Regions from separate parts of the Paenibacillus sp. Y568 genome, predicted to be linked through region 1. Evidence: riboswitches for the same ligand, from Rfam matches in the RefSeq annotation. Region 1 holds a riboswitch; the other holds the start of a gene.
The links. A riboswitch is a leader RNA that binds a small molecule or an ion and turns the genes downstream of it on or off. The one in region 1 is predicted to bind cyclic di-AMP.
Positions count from the first base shown of each region.

Region 2: linked by a shared signal. The riboswitch ahead of AC1D7X_RS22295 (resuscitation-promoting factor) and the one ahead of AC1D7X_RS13015 (3D domain-containing protein) in region 1 are both predicted to bind cyclic di-AMP.

Region 1 covers NZ_JCAIUM010000008.1:77,168-84,896, forward strand. Annotated here, with positions in the region: gene AC1D7X_RS12990 (glycosyltransferase family 4 protein) at 1-798, opposite strand, end outside; gene AC1D7X_RS12995 (O-antigen ligase family protein) at 707-2,038, opposite strand; gene AC1D7X_RS13000 (oligosaccharide flippase family protein) at 2,070-3,305, opposite strand; gene AC1D7X_RS13005 (CpsD/CapB family tyrosine-protein kinase) at 3,312-4,019, opposite strand; gene AC1D7X_RS13010 (YveK family protein) at 3,967-4,725, opposite strand; gene AC1D7X_RS13015 (3D domain-containing protein) at 4,973-5,617, opposite strand; cyclic di-AMP (ydaO/yuaA leader) riboswitch at 5,629-5,804, opposite strand; gene AC1D7X_RS13020 (amino acid ABC transporter ATP-binding protein) at 5,969-6,691, opposite strand; gene AC1D7X_RS13025 (ABC transporter substrate-binding protein/permease) at 6,678-7,729, opposite strand, start outside.
Region 2 covers NZ_JCAIUM010000021.1:43,796-51,524, reverse strand. Annotated here, with positions in the region: gene AC1D7X_RS22305 (HD domain-containing protein) at 192-1,478, shown strand; gene AC1D7X_RS22300 (TatD family hydrolase) at 1,520-2,290, shown strand; cyclic di-AMP (ydaO/yuaA leader) riboswitch at 2,492-2,709, shown strand; gene AC1D7X_RS22295 (resuscitation-promoting factor) at 2,982-4,148, shown strand; gene rnmV (ribonuclease M5) at 4,269-4,811, shown strand; gene rsmA (16S rRNA (adenine(1518)-N(6)/adenine(1519)-N(6))-dimethyltransferase RsmA) at 4,816-5,700, shown strand; gene yabG (sporulation peptidase YabG) at 5,789-6,685, shown strand; gene veg (biofilm formation stimulator Veg) at 6,950-7,225, shown strand; gene AC1D7X_RS22270 (small, acid-soluble spore protein, alpha/beta type) at 7,388-7,570, shown strand.

The sequences.
Region 1 (7,729 bases):
CTGATACAGCGCTTCGATCAGTTGTTTCTGGTTCTTATTAGCGTTCAACTCAGCAACACACAGCAAGATAAACGCTGATTCTTCTTCGTCAATTTGAGGTAGACCAAATAATTGATAACGGCTCTCTGTTGTCTCTATTTTGGACGCTGAATGCTCCTCCTGTTCACCGTAGACTTTGAGATCAATCCCAACGCCATTCACATACGTCACTTTATTTCGCACTGGAAATTTGAGGGCACGCTCAAAATCTTCCTTATTAATTGTGATCAGCACATCTGTAAAACGCGCCATCCATCGCTCGAACGGGTAATAAAGCAACCAATTCAGGAGTGGTGCTCCTTTGAAGAAGTGGAAGCCGTGTGCTGTATACAATGTGCAAGGTACGCCTGCCCTACGTGCCGCAATTCGTCCGAGAATCGAAGCGACTGGTGTATGTACATGGACGAAGCGGAATCCTTCCTTACGGAAGCTTTTAGTTAAGATCCGTAGAGCCTTCCAATTCTGTACTTGTAACGGGCTACGTTGAATGGGCACATCGTGGCATACGATCCCCCTTCGTTCCAATTGTTGTCTTTCTTCCCCTGGCTGCGCGTAAGCATGCACTTCGCAGCCCTTTTGCTGCAATAAATCCATGTAAGGTAAATGAAAGTTGCCAAAATGCCCATAAATAGAAGCGACAAAAGCAACTTTTACGGGTACGCTGACTTCAGCCGGGATAATCTTGCTGTTGTTCTTGTTGTGCTTGTTGTTCTGGTTCTGATTGTTGTTGTCGTAGCTCTCGTCCGGTCGTTCGTTCAATCCCCTTGGTTCGATGGTGCAACTCTCCTTTCAATTTCTTGTCCGTTAATTGGATACACGCTGCATTCATAGCCATCATGAACCACCAATAGCGCTGGAATAATGCTTCGATGCCCATGGAAAGTCCAATCATTGCGGCATGAGACAGTAGTAATGCCAAAATAATCGGTCTATGAATGGGATCCGCTGCACGGTAAGAACGGATTCCGACGATGAAGAACCAGACCATAAATCCTCCATACACCATCAACCCTACTAAACCGAATTCCGTCATAAACCAAAGTGGTGTATTATGAATGATAATGCGTAGTTCATAGTTATATGTACCGAGACCAATCCCGAACAACGGGCTTTGTGAAATCCAATCCAACGCTTTGTTAATGATGTCGAGGCGGGACTGAATCTGCGAAGGTCGACTGGACATTGATCCGAGTACATCTAGATAAGCCGTACCTTTAAACAACAGCAATACTACAAAAGCTGTCATAAACCCCATACCGATCTTAATCAATCTCGAAGGATTACTTAGCATAAGCGTAAGTAACACAAGGATTAGACCGATCCACGACGAACGTGAGAAGGTCATCATAATACCACCTGCCAAGGTTACCGTAGCGACTATGCTTACCCATCCCCAAAGGAGCTTCACCCCACTACCACTCGTCATGATATGAATGGCGAACGCCGTCACAAGCAATCCCCCGTATGCATTCGGATCAATCAGCATACCGGACAAACGTCCATCTTGCACCATGAATGGGACCTTCACGCCGCTGAAGAAAGCGAACAGGGCCACGCCATTCAACCATAGTACACTCATCAGAAAGACCCGTAGCATCGTATATAGCCGCTCCCAACTGTCTACGGCCTGAATGAGCATGATATATGTCAGCAAAAGGAGGATAAATCCAACATCCTTTTGCAACAAGGCGTATTGAGTAATGAACCCATTGCGCCAGATGGATACGAATGAGGCTAGGACAAAGATAAGTAACATGCCCCAATGCCATGAGCTGAACTGCCTGCGGTCCAATTTAAGGTGTACACCAGCCGCGAACAAACCTAACAATAAGAAGAGATCCGACGGTGCGAGTCGGAATGCTCCTCCGATATCAAATTGTGCGGGAAGGCATATGATGTAACCCATAACCGCAAACTGAAATAATTTGCTCATCGTGTAGGGGTTGTGTAATGTATCTTTTTTATTAATTGTTCTCTCTACAACGGATGCAGACGCCATACAACCCCCTACTTTCCTATGGGAAACAGCTCTATGTAACCACTTCCCGTTGTACTTGTTTCTTTGCCTGACCGATCACATAAGATAGTACGATCACGCTGCCAACCATCTGTACGAATAATCCCAAGCTTGCTCCTATCGCAGCGCCTATCATCCCGAATTTGGGTACGAATACAAGACAGGCCAGCCCATTCGTTATCACTGTGCACAGAAACAATGGAATCTGCGCTTTGTACTTCCCGGTTGCAGTAATGGCATACCAAAGGTAGGACGAAACAAACACTAACAAGGTAGAGACGAGTAACCAACGAAATAACCCTATCTCTTGTGCCACATCAGGACTGTATACCAAGGTTAGAAGTTGCTGCCCAAACATCCAACCGATGACACATGCAATTGCACTTATCCCAACGCCCACCGCTATCATTCGACGGAGTAAAGAATTAAATTCCTGATGCATCCCACCAGCGTGCCAGCGTGCAAGACGTGGTGTGATGGCTTCTCCCAATGCCGTAACTACCACATTGCATGCCACGATCATGTAGGAGAGCGAAGCGTATATACCTAAGTCGTATTCCCCTTTAAAGTAAGAAATCGCGTATAGTGGAATATTCGTATTAAGCGACATCAGCGCCAACACAACACCAAGCGGCGAACTGACGATCAGCAACTGCCACAGACTACTCTTATTGAAAATTGGAATAAGGGTTGTAAGCGCTCTTGCTTTGCGAGCATCATATCCAATCGTTATAGCCAGCCATCCGATGATCATAACTATTAAAGCTAGATTGAGACTCTGTGTAGGGATGAATACGAATGTGAAGATAAGTATGGAAGACAATCCTTTAGCAGCTCTTGAGATCGAGATTTGATCCAGCCTCTCTTGCTTTTGAACGATACCTAATAAGATATCACTGACGGATTCAACGATCCTATACAAGCTGATGAAGAAAATAACAAGTACTGTGTTCCAGTCAAAACTACTTACGATGATAAAGCCTGCTGTAAATGTGAATGCAACTGCGGTCGTTACTAACCGAAGGCCGATAAAATCCCCAAAGACGTATTTCCCAGATGTGTCCACGATCAAGACTGATCGAAGATGCAGATGTGACAACATGAAGATGGGTGCAGTAACCGCAAGTCCAAGCGAATATTGCCCAACGATTTCCGGTGATCCGAATTTATTGAGTAGTATCACAATGATGAACTGAGCACCTGCGTAAGTGATGTTTCCGAATAAATAACGAAGAGAGGCAAATGACATGATACATCACACCATTCCCGAAGATGAAGCCCAATCGGCAAAATCCTCACTTCGGATCTTCTCACGCCTACTGCTTTTCCGCTGATTCAACACTGCTCCCAGTACATGAGCCCCTTGTTGCTCAAGCAACTGTTTGGCAGAACTCGTGTGCTTCAGCAACACTTTTCCAGATTTCACAACAAGCAGTACCCCCTCAGCCATCCTGGCCAAAGTCAGTGCATCCGAGAATGGGATTAGCACAGATGAAGAGTCGATGACGATTGTATCCCACCGCTCGCTCAGCTCCGCAAATAAATCCTTCATCCCCTCGGAGCCCAGTAATTCAGCCGGATCTGGTGAGATAGGCCCAGAAGTCAGCACAGAAAGTCCCCTTGAATATTTTATAGAATGAATGCAATCTTCCAGCCGAGTTTGATCAACCAGAATGCTGCTCAACCCAACCGAATTGGGAAGATCAAATGCCTTATGTACGGTTGGCGTACGCAGGTCCCCATCCATCAGTAACACAGACCTACCGGTCTCTGCCATCGATATAGCTAGGTTCATGGCCAATGTCGACTTCCCTTCCTCTGGAAGAGAGCTTGTGACTAATAACGACCGAATTTCTCCACCTACTCGGGTATAGCGAATATTGGATCGAATAGTTCGAAAAATAGATGCATTAGCTGATTTCGGTTGTTCCAGGCAATATAGCTTTGGCACTCTCTTCTTCATGTCTAATAACTCCTTCAACTGATTTAGCTTTCGTCCGTACCCGCCGTTTACGTAACTTCAATTTACCCACCGTACCTAGAAGAGGAAGTTGCAGATCAAGCTGAATGTCTTTGGCGCTGTTCACGGTCTTATCCATCAATTCCTTTAAAATAGAAATGGCGATCCCGGCAATCAGCGCTAGTCCAAATGCGACCACCAAATTGAATAGTGGCTTAGGCGATATAGCCTCGGTAGGAACCTTCGCCCGGTCGAGAAGTACAACATTCTCTACCCCCATAATGGATTGTATATTCCCGTTGAATGCCTCCCCGAAACCATTCGCGATATCCGTTGCCTGTTGTGCGTTCGAGTCCGTCACAATAACGGTTGTTAACAGTGACTCACTATTGGTTCTTGTCTTGACATGTTCGAGCAGTTTTTCCGGTGTCATCTTTAATTCGAGCCTTCTAACGACTTCTTCCGCTATCCTACTGCTTCGGATGATCTCCCCGTAAGTTGTTACCAGCTTTTGTCCTGCCATGATGTCATTAATTGCTTTCTCTTGCCTGTCCCCCTGAATAAGAATAGACGCTGTTGCCTCGTATTTCGGTTTCAACACATAATAGCTGACGAAACTGGCGAGTCCCATCGCAGTGATACATAACACAATGATAAACAACAACCTGCGTTTCACTAGTTTCAAAATGCTCCCTAGTTCGAACTCCATCGATTATTTCTCCTAACTAGTTAATGTATTTCTATCCTCTATAAAAATATGATTGTATATTCATATTCTCTTCCTCCCAACATATGTCCAAAGCATGATGAAAACTTTTTTAATATCAGGATTATACTAGAAAAAGGACAACTCTATCTCCCTTTTACCAAGATAGTAATCCCAAATAAACAAAAGACCGAGAACCAGATATTTCTGGCTCTCGATCTTTTGTTCTTATCTTAATCTCTACAACAAACTATTTAATTACAAACAATTTAATTTGTTGAAAACCGAATGTACTTACGCTTTTCTGGCTTCCAGGAATAAATATATCAATTCGATTACCCTTTATAGCAGAACCTGCGTCGGTTGCTGTAGCAATAAAGGCATCACTAGGAAGACCATTGAAATCATGTCCAGTAACCAATACTTTCGTTCCCATAGGAATAACATTAGGATCTACTGCGATCGTACCTAGTTTAAGTGGATTTCCGAAATAATCAACGGCTCCCCATTTACCATTTTCACTTGCAGCGGCTGAGTAAGCAGACGCTTTAACATTTAATGTTTTACTATAGTTAAAGGTCTTACCCCAAGCTTCTACTACCTTCTGATCTGATGATACGACTAGGTTAGAATCTGCCGATTTCGCAGGTGCAGCGGATGCTGTGTTCTTCACCGTCGGTATAGTTAATTTAATCCCAACATTAATATTGTTTGCTTTAACATTCGGATTGGCATTGATCAATTTATCAAGATTTACACCATATTGTTGAGATAGTTTGTAAAACGTGTCTCCGTCTTTGGTGATATGTACAGCATCAGCATGAATCGGTGTATTTTGAACGACCAATGCGACACCCATCGCCGCTACCATCATTTTCATTTTTCTGAATTTCATTGTGTTATGTTCCTCCTTGTTTTTAACGCCTGCGAAGTTAGCTGTCGGATTCGGATTGGGAGTCAACCCTACGCACACGAATTTATGCGATTCACCCCAAGGTGCGAAGAACGGCTACCAGTTGTTCTTGTACACGCCTATTACATCCCCCACACTTTCTCTTCGAAAGTTTTGGCTCAACAAATATATCACAATTTTGTAACCAGGAAATATGTAATAATTTACAATAGTGCTTTAACAACAGAAATTCGCGTTTTTTCGCACGAAAAAACAGGTGTAAAAATGACGAATATGTCATTTTTACGCCTGCTTATTCTCAACTTAATTTAGGAGTTTAGATCAAGTCTACCTTTACAATACTTTACTAAGAAATTCCTTGGTCCGCATGTTCTTAGGGTTACCAAATACCTCTTCAGGTGAACCTTGCTCCGAAATGCGACCTTCGTCTATGAACAGAATCCGATCCCCAACTTCACGTGCGAATCCCATTTCATGGGTCACAATAACCATTGTCATGCCTTCGAAAGCAAGTTTCTTCATAACTTCGAGAACCTCGCCTACCATTTCAGGATCTAGTGCCGAAGTTGGCTCATCAAACAACATGACGTGAGGTTGCATCGCCAGTGCGCGTGCAATCGCTATACGCTGTTTCTGTCCACCTGATAGTTGATTAGGGTATACATCCTTTTTGTCCGACAAGCCGACGGTTTGCAAAAGGTTCTCAGAAATGAGATCAGCTTCAGCTGCAGACTGCTTTTTAACCGTAAGTGGGGCTATCGTAATATTTTGGCCCACGGTTTTATGTGGAAAAAGGTTAAAGTTCTGGAACACCATTCCCATTTTTTCACGCGTTGCATTGATATCATGATTCGGAGCCGTAATAGACTCCCCTTCGAACAGAATCTCACCAGATGTCGGTTGCTCAAGTAGATTTAGACAACGAAGTAAGGTACTTTTACCAGAACCAGAAGGACCAATGACAACGACGACTTCACCTTTATTGACGAACAAATCGATCCCCTTGAGAATGTCTACTTTTCCATATGATTTATGAAGATCTTTAACGGTTATCACTAGCACTCAACTTCCTTTCAACGCGATTCAGAATCTTAGATAAAGTAAATGTCAGTACAAAATAAATGGCCGCAGCAATAATGAATGGGCTAAGACCTTGATACGTTATGTTCTTAACTACACCTGCTTGGTACATAATATCTACCATCCCAATAACCGAGATGATCGATGATTCTTTAATAATGGTAATGAATTCGTTACCGATCGCTGGAAGAACAGCTTTAAATGCTTGAGGCAAAATAATATGACGCATCGCCGTTCCACGTCGCATTCCAAGTGACCGAGCAGCTTCCATCTGTCCTCGATCCACACCTTGAATCCCTGCTCTAAATATCTCAGCTAGATAAGCAGAACTATTGATGGATAATGTGATAATACCGGACTGTAGCGGTGAAAAGTTAATCCCTAACGTTAAAGCTAGTCCGTAATGAATGATCATGAGCTGCACAAGCATAGGAGTACCACGCAATATCTCTACATATGCTGTTCCTAACCACTTCACAATTCGAATATTTGTCATCCGTAATAAAGAAATGAATAATCCAATAATGAAACCAAATAATACTCCTAGTGCGGATAATAAGAGGGTATATCCGATCCCTTTTGCATAGTAGCTACGATATTCCCAAGCCGTAGTAAAAATATTTCCTGAATCCTCTTTCAGATCCGCGTTACCTGCTGCTAATAGACTTGCTTCTTTAACCATTTCATCAATAGCACCTTCACTCTTCATGCGAGCAAGCGATTCATTAACGGCATTCAGAAGCTCAACATTCCCCTTCTTAATACCAATGGCTGCTTGGGACTCAGAATTATCTGGGACAGCTTCGGATAGAACCATCTCTGAGTCAAGATAACCTTGAGCTACCGTGTCTTCTACAATAACAGCATTAACACGTTTCGTCTGAAGCTGTAATATGATATCTGGGATTTTATCCAAAGAAGTCAGTTGTGCACCTGGAATGCTTTGGCCAATTCCTTCTTGAATGGAACCCTTTTGGACACTAATTTTCTCGTTCTCAAAATCCTTCATGGTTG
Region 2 (7,729 bases), on a different contig from region 1:
AATTTTAATAAATTGACGTTGAAATATTGAAAAAGTGTTGATATATAAGATAAAAGGGTTAAGATAAGGGTATTAAATGATTACATCAGTTGTCGATTTAACCATTCATAAATGAACAAAATAGTACATAGTTCGACATTGTTCAACGTTTCCTTTAAATGATGTATCCCACAAAGGAGTGGCAAAATGTTATGATGTGTCCTCTAAATGAAGAAAAGGTATTCAAAGATCCAGTTCATAATTACATTTATGTGCAAGATGTGACAATCTGGCGGTTGATTAATACGCCTGAGTTTCAACGACTACGCCGTATACGTCAATTGGGAACATCCTTTTTCACTTTTCATGGAGCTGAACACAGTCGTTTCTCACATTCATTAGGAGTCTATGAAATTACAAGGCAAATCATTTCATCATTTGAGAGAAATGAATATACAGAATGGCCTAAAGAGGAGAAATTACTAACCCTTTGCGCTGCTTTGCTACATGATGTTGGACATGGTCCCTTTTCCCACTCTATAGAAGAAGCCTTCGATATGAATCATGAGGATTGGACATGTCGCATCGTTCTAGGTGATACAGAAATAAATAATATTCTATTTGAGGTAGATCCTGAGTTACCGACAAAGGTTGCTTCAGTCATTGCAAAAACTTATGATAAACCCATTGTAGTAAATCTCATATCTAGTCCACTTGATGCTGACCGAATGGATTATCTGCTTCGTGACGCATACTATACTGGAGTAAATTACGGTACGATTGATATCGATCGGATTATCAGAATGCTGAGACCCCATCATGAACGAATCGTGGTGAAGGAATCTGGAATGCATGCTGTTGAAGATTATCTTATGTCAAGATACCAAATGTACTGGCAAGTGTATTTTCATCCCGTGACAAGAAGTTCAGAAATTGTATTACGTTTAATCATTCGACGTGCAAAAGAATTATATAATAATGGATATAAATTTGAGTTTATGATGAAGCCATTGATATACTTATTTGAAGATAAATTGAATGTTGAGCAATATTTGAAATTAGATGAGGCTCTCATTCTGACTGTATTTATGCAGTGGGTGACGGAGCAGGATCCTATACTAAGTGAGCTCTGTGAACGATTCATGCATCGTAGACTGTATAAATATGTAGAATTAGATTCGGATAATAATGACATGATTCAAGAGATTCGACAGGCATTTATACAAGCAGGTTTAGATCCGAATTATGACTTTGTTATTGATTTCCCAAGTGATCTTCCCTACGATATATTTCATCCTAGTGATGGAGTGAGTCAGAAACATATTTTATTGTTGGATCGACAAGAAAAATTAAAAGAAATTTCTGAAGTGTCAGAAATTGTAAGATCTATTAGTGGTCTACATCGCGGTAAATGTCACCTATATTATCCTGAACAGAAGTTGAAGGCGGCTTTATCGCTATTTTCTCCTTCTATTGCCCATATTTTTGAAGATTATTGATAAAAGGCTTGAGTTTGTCCAGATTAAGAGGGGGTTATACCATGATGTTGTTCGACACACATACTCATCTTGACGCACCGCAATTCGACGAGGACCGCGAAGAGGTTATTGCACGTGCAGTTAAAAATGGCGTAGGTAAAATGATAAATGTTGGCTTTAATCGGGAGACAATCCCGACGACAATGGCACTAGCTGAGAAATATGATTTTATCTATGCTGCTGTAGGATGGCATCCACAAGATGCCATTACGATGAAAGAAGGGGATCTGGAATGGATCGCGTCCCTGTGTAAACATGAGAAAGTTGTAGCCATTGGTGAAATTGGACTTGATTATTATTGGGATACCTCACCTAAAGATATTCAACAACAAGTACTACGCCAGCAAATTGGACTTGCTCGTGAGATTAACATGCCTATTGTCATTCATAATAGAGATGCACATGAAGATGTGGTAAGAATTTTACGAGAGGAAAAAGCACACGAGGTTGGTGGGGTGATGCACTCCTACTCAGGCAGTTGGGAAACGGCAAAAATGTGTCTTGATATGGGATTTCATTTATCATTTGGTGGGCCCATCACATTTAAAAATGCGAAGCAACCAAAAGAGGTATTAGCCCAGGTTCCAATGGATCGATTATTGATCGAAACAGACTCCCCATATCTTACTCCCCATCCTTATCGTGGGAAGAGAAATGAGTCTGCTCATGTTAGGTTAGTGGCAGAAGCGGCTGCTCAGATTAAAGGGGTTGACATTGAAGAATTAGCCCAAATAACTACCCAAAATGCACTGTCACTATTTGGGATTTGTTAAAAACGAGAGGAAATGTAGCAAAAGAGGAAGAATAAGCGACTAATACTTGTTTTATGATGATATAAAGCGATAATATTACAATATTTTAACTATTTATTCGTATTTTTGTGGTTGATTAGTGCTTTACAACTTGCATGAAAACACGATATTATCTTTTCAGTGATAAGAGTAGATCGTTTTTTGATTGCTTATTATTTTCCTGAACCAGTCTCGCTAAATCTCCAATTGTGTGGAGAACGGGGGAACCAATACGAGCAGAAAAACTGATGAAATATCAGGTGGATGACGTATTTGATTTCTTTTATTGGATCTTTGGGGTGAATTCAAGGGCATCCGCCATGAGCGGTAGACCTAAGATCGGGCGGCTCTCTTTCGTCCAAACCCGACAGCTAACCTCGTAAGCGTTATGAAGAGAGGCAACCTCGTGTATGCAAATTCCGTCTATTCATGATCGGGAAGCCACGAAAGAGTTCCTCTAACTCTTTCTTATGGCTTCTTTTATTTTTGAATAAAGACAATATTGTCATCATACTCTTGTTTAACAGGGGGTGACAATCATCACGAGCAGACTGGTACAGGATGCAGGATACACTTGTGGTTAAGTATCCTGTAAAAATTTAAAATAGTCACGTCAATCGCAGATTACATATATGGTTACATAGACGGCGAGGCTATGAAGGAGGATCGGAAAGTGGGCATTTTGAATGAAGAAACCCATGATTCATCATCATCCAGCATGACTTACGCAACGCGTTGGAAGCATGAATATGTACGTAATATTTCTGTTGTAGCTATTGTTTTAATTGCAATTACCCTGATGGCTCTTTTATTAATCAGCATTCAAACGCGTAAACAAGTATATGTGTCGGTAGACGGTCAGGTTAAAGCCATTGAGACAAATCATACGTTGTTGCGAGAAATGCTTGAGGAAGAAGCCATCATACTAGGACCCAAAGATAAGGTGTCCATGGCATTGAACGGTACAATTAAAGATGGGGATAAGGTTCAAATTCAACGGGCAAGTAAAATTAATGTTACCGTTGATGGTAAATCCCATCCCATACTTACAACGCAGGGTTCGGTGAAAGAGGCTATTCGGGAAATGGGTGTTTCTCTCAACGAATCGGATAAGGTATTTCCTGCACTGACAACTAAAGTTACCAATCAATTGGATATCAAGGTTGTCCGGATTAACAAACAGATTGTAGATCGCGTAGAGGAAGTCCCCTTTCAGGTGATCAAGACTTCAGACCCTACGATTCTAAAAGGAAATGTTAAGGTGGTTCAAAATGGACAGCCAGGTGCCATTGTCCATCATGTCGAGAAGATATTTCAAGATGGTCAGTTTGTCTCGATGAAGGTAGTTGGTAAAGAAGTGCGGAGTACCAGGCAAGATAAGGTTATTGCTGTAGGTACAAAGGTAGAAGCACCTAAGCCAGTCGTAATAGCATCCCCAAAAGTAGTTAAGAAAGAAACCAGCAAGAAGAGCCCTGTTACAAAGGTGAGTCAGAATAACAAGACTAGTAAGGCTGGAGTCGATTTCACATATAAGAAAGTCCTTAAGAATGTTTCTATGACTGCCTATTCTTCTGAAGAACCAGGAATAGGTACGAAGACAGCTTCGGGTACACGCGTTACAGAAGGGCGCACCATTGCGGTTGACCCTAAAGTTATCCCTATTGGGTGGTGGGTGTATATTGAAGGTATTGGCTTCCGTCGTGCAGAAGATACAGGCGGCGCTATAAAAGGGAACAAAATTGACGTGTATTATGATTCCTTACAGAATGCACGTAATTTCGGAAGAAAGTCCGGAAAAACGGTATATGTGATTGGACCGATCAAGCCGGAATTGAACTAAACACGTTTTACAATGGTGTTATAATGCTATACTATTAGGGTCATATGGATGTCATGTTAAAGAAGAGGATAACTCCTCTTCTTTTTGTTGTTATACTGGATTTTGAAGGGAAGAATCATCATGATTAAAGAAATCATTGTCGTGGAAGGTCGCGATGATACTACGGCCATTAAGAGGGCTGTAGAAGCGGACACAATCGAAACAGGCGGTTCAGCAATTAATGCACGTACGATACGGCGTATTGCCCTAGCACAAGAACGTAGAGGTGTTATTATATTTACCGATCCTGATCACGCCGGTGAGCGGATTCGCAAAATTATTGCATCTCGTGTGCAGGGATGTAAGCATGCGTTCATTCCCGAGGTTGATGCCACGCGTAAAGGTGATATTGGTGTAGAGAATGCATCGCCAGAAGCGATCCGTCATGCATTAGCACGGGTTCATACGTCCTATGAAGGGGTGGAGAGCCTGATAGACCTGGAGGACCTTGTACAAGCAGGTCTGATGGTGCACCCTGATGCAGCTGCTCGTAGAATGGCTATGGGTAACATTCTTGGAATTGGGTATTGTAACGGCAAGCAGTTCCTGAAGCGTCTCGCTATATTTCAAATTACGCGTGATGAATTCGTGAGTGCCCTCGCCCAAATTGAAGAGGGAGGTTAAGAATATGAATGAGTTAGACAATATTGCTACACCAAGGCGAACGAAGGATATCATCAGACGTCATGGTTTTTCTTTTAAGAAGAGTCTAGGTCAGAACTTTCTGATTGATCAGAATATTTTAGACAAAATTGTGGATGCAGCTGAGTTGGATCCCACAAAAGGGGCTCTAGAGATTGGCCCAGGGATCGGTGCACTTACTGAGAGGTTGGCACAAACAGCAGGTACGGTAACAGCAGTGGAGATTGACAGACGTCTTATTCCAATATTAGAAGAAGTGTTGGAGCCTTATGAACATGTTCAGGTAGAACAAGCGGATGTACTCGAAGTAGACTTGCCTGATTTGTTTGAGCGGAACTTTAAAGATGTATCTAAGGTCAGCGTAGTAGCTAATCTACCCTATTACGTTACGACACCTATCTTGATGAAACTTCTGGAAGGTAAACTCCCACTTGAGCATATTGTTGTCATGATTCAAAAAGAAGTTGCTATACGTATGGCAGCCTCACCAGGAAGCAAGGATTACGGTAGCCTTAGCATTGCTGTTCAATATTATAGTGAACCAAAGTTGATCTGTACTGTGCCGAACACTGTGTTTATACCCCAACCGAATGTGGATTCTGCCGTCATTCGTCTTACGGTTCGGGAACACCCACCGGTGGATGCAAAGGATGAACTGCATTTCTTTGATGTGGTACATTCATCATTTGCCCAGCGTCGGAAAACTATTTCTAATAACCTGAAGAGCCGATTCTCTCCAACAGGAGGGCGCGAACGTATTGATTCCTTGTTGATCCAAGCAGGTATCGAGCCTTCCCGTCGTGGTGAAACACTCAGTCTTCAGGAATTTGCAACGCTTAGTAATATATTGCTTGAGGCTGGTATTGTATAAGGAATTTAACAAGTTTCAGTGATAAATATGCCGAAAACATGAACCAATAGGGGTGACTGCCCATACCATGGGGTAGGGGTGATGTCTGATGAATTTGGGAGATTTGGTGGTCCGTCAATCGTATGGCGGTGATATTGCATTTCGTATTGAAGATATACAGCAGGATTATGCCATCCTGAAGGGGACGGATTTCCGACTGTTGGCGGATTCCCCCATTAGAGACTTGTTGAAGGTTCCCTATGCACCCGTGAGCGAGAAAACGCAACGTGCCCAAGTGAAGGCGAATGAGTCTTTATCGTCTCTTCAACGCCACCGTGAAGAACAATCTGCTCGAAATCTTTCTCAGACGGGTGGAGATTGGGGCCAAACGAAGGAACCTACCTTCTTCGAAGTACCTGGTAAAGTTCTACATTTGGATGGTGATCCAAATTATCTAAAAAAAAGCCTTCAGGCCTATGAACAACTTCGTGTCCCGGCGGAAGGACACTATGTCAGAGAATCAGGTATGGCGGATGCCCTATATAGACTCCTACCAAAGGTCCAACCAGATATTTTGGTCATTACGGGCCATGATGGCGTATTGAAATATAGGAGAAATCAGGATCTCTATAGTCTGAACAGTTACAAAAATTCACAAAATTTCGTAAATGCTATTCAAGTAGCGCGTCAGTACGATCGCCATTTAGATTCGCTTACGATTATTGCAGGCGCTTGTCAGTCCCACTTTGAAGCATTACTCCAGTCAGGAGCGAACTTTGCTAGTTCACCAGCACGTATTCTAATTCATGCTCTGGACCCAGTGTACGTAGCTGCAAAAGCCTCATTCACGTCGATTAAAGAGATTATCAATATGAATGATGTCCTAGGAAATACGATTAGTGGTACTGAAGGTGTAGGCGGGATTGAATCCCGGGGAAGCTATCGTATAGGTCTACCACGCTTGTATGATCTATCTACGCTTAAAGTAACGCCAGCAGCAATTTAGTCTTTTCAGAACTCTGTTGAAATTAAATAACGACGTACTACACGGTTTAAGACATACAGTAGTTGTCAAAAAAAGAAATAAACCCCGAACAGTCTCCTTAAATTTGGGGTTTATTTGCTGAATTTAGGCGGTTTTTGCAAGTGTTTGTAGGTTCAAAAAAAATTCGTTGACAAGATAATTTTAGTGCTGATATAATTAATGTTTTAAGTTGACAACCTACGAATTATCCGTTATAATGGACAAGGAAAGAGGTGGTCGTTAGACATGGCTAAAAACGCACTGTTAGATATCAAGCACAGTCTCGATGCTCATGTAGGTCAAAAAATTATGTTACGAGCTAATGGTGGTCGAAGAAAGACTGTTGAGCGAACTGGTGTTTTGGAAGAAACGTACCCTTCTGTTTTTATTGTGAAACTAGATCAAGAACAACAAACTTTTAAACGTGTTTCATACAGTTACGCAGATATTCTTACTGCTTCGGTAGAAGTTACAATTTGCGAGGATAACAGTGAAATGCAGCTTGAGTATATTAAAGCGTAAATTTATTTATAAAGATGAGGCAGTCCTCTTGGAGGATTGCCTTTTTGTTATATTTTGAATTAGAAGAGGTATGTGATCTGCAAAAGGGCTGATGAATGAGAAGTGATCACCCGCGTTATACTAACAGCGACATTTATTTCAATTCATTGAGGGGGATTATACGTGAGCCGTAAAAGACGTAGTGTAATGTCAGATGAACTCAAAAATGAACTTGCAAAGGATTTAGGATTCTATGATACTGTCCAGAAAGATGGATGGGGAGGCATTAGAGCGAAGGATGCAGGAAATATGGTCAAAAGAGCAATTGAATTAGCGGAAAAAGCAGCAGCTAGAAATCCAGATTAGTCAATTTTAAAGCGGAGGTCATCCCCTAGAGGGTTGACCTTCGCTTTTTATATTTCTGAATGATGATACAAAAATCCTGAAAAAGGGATAAACTATTTGAATCTTGGTTAAAGAAAGGTATGATCATCATAATTCAGCATAATCGTAAATGACTTGAAT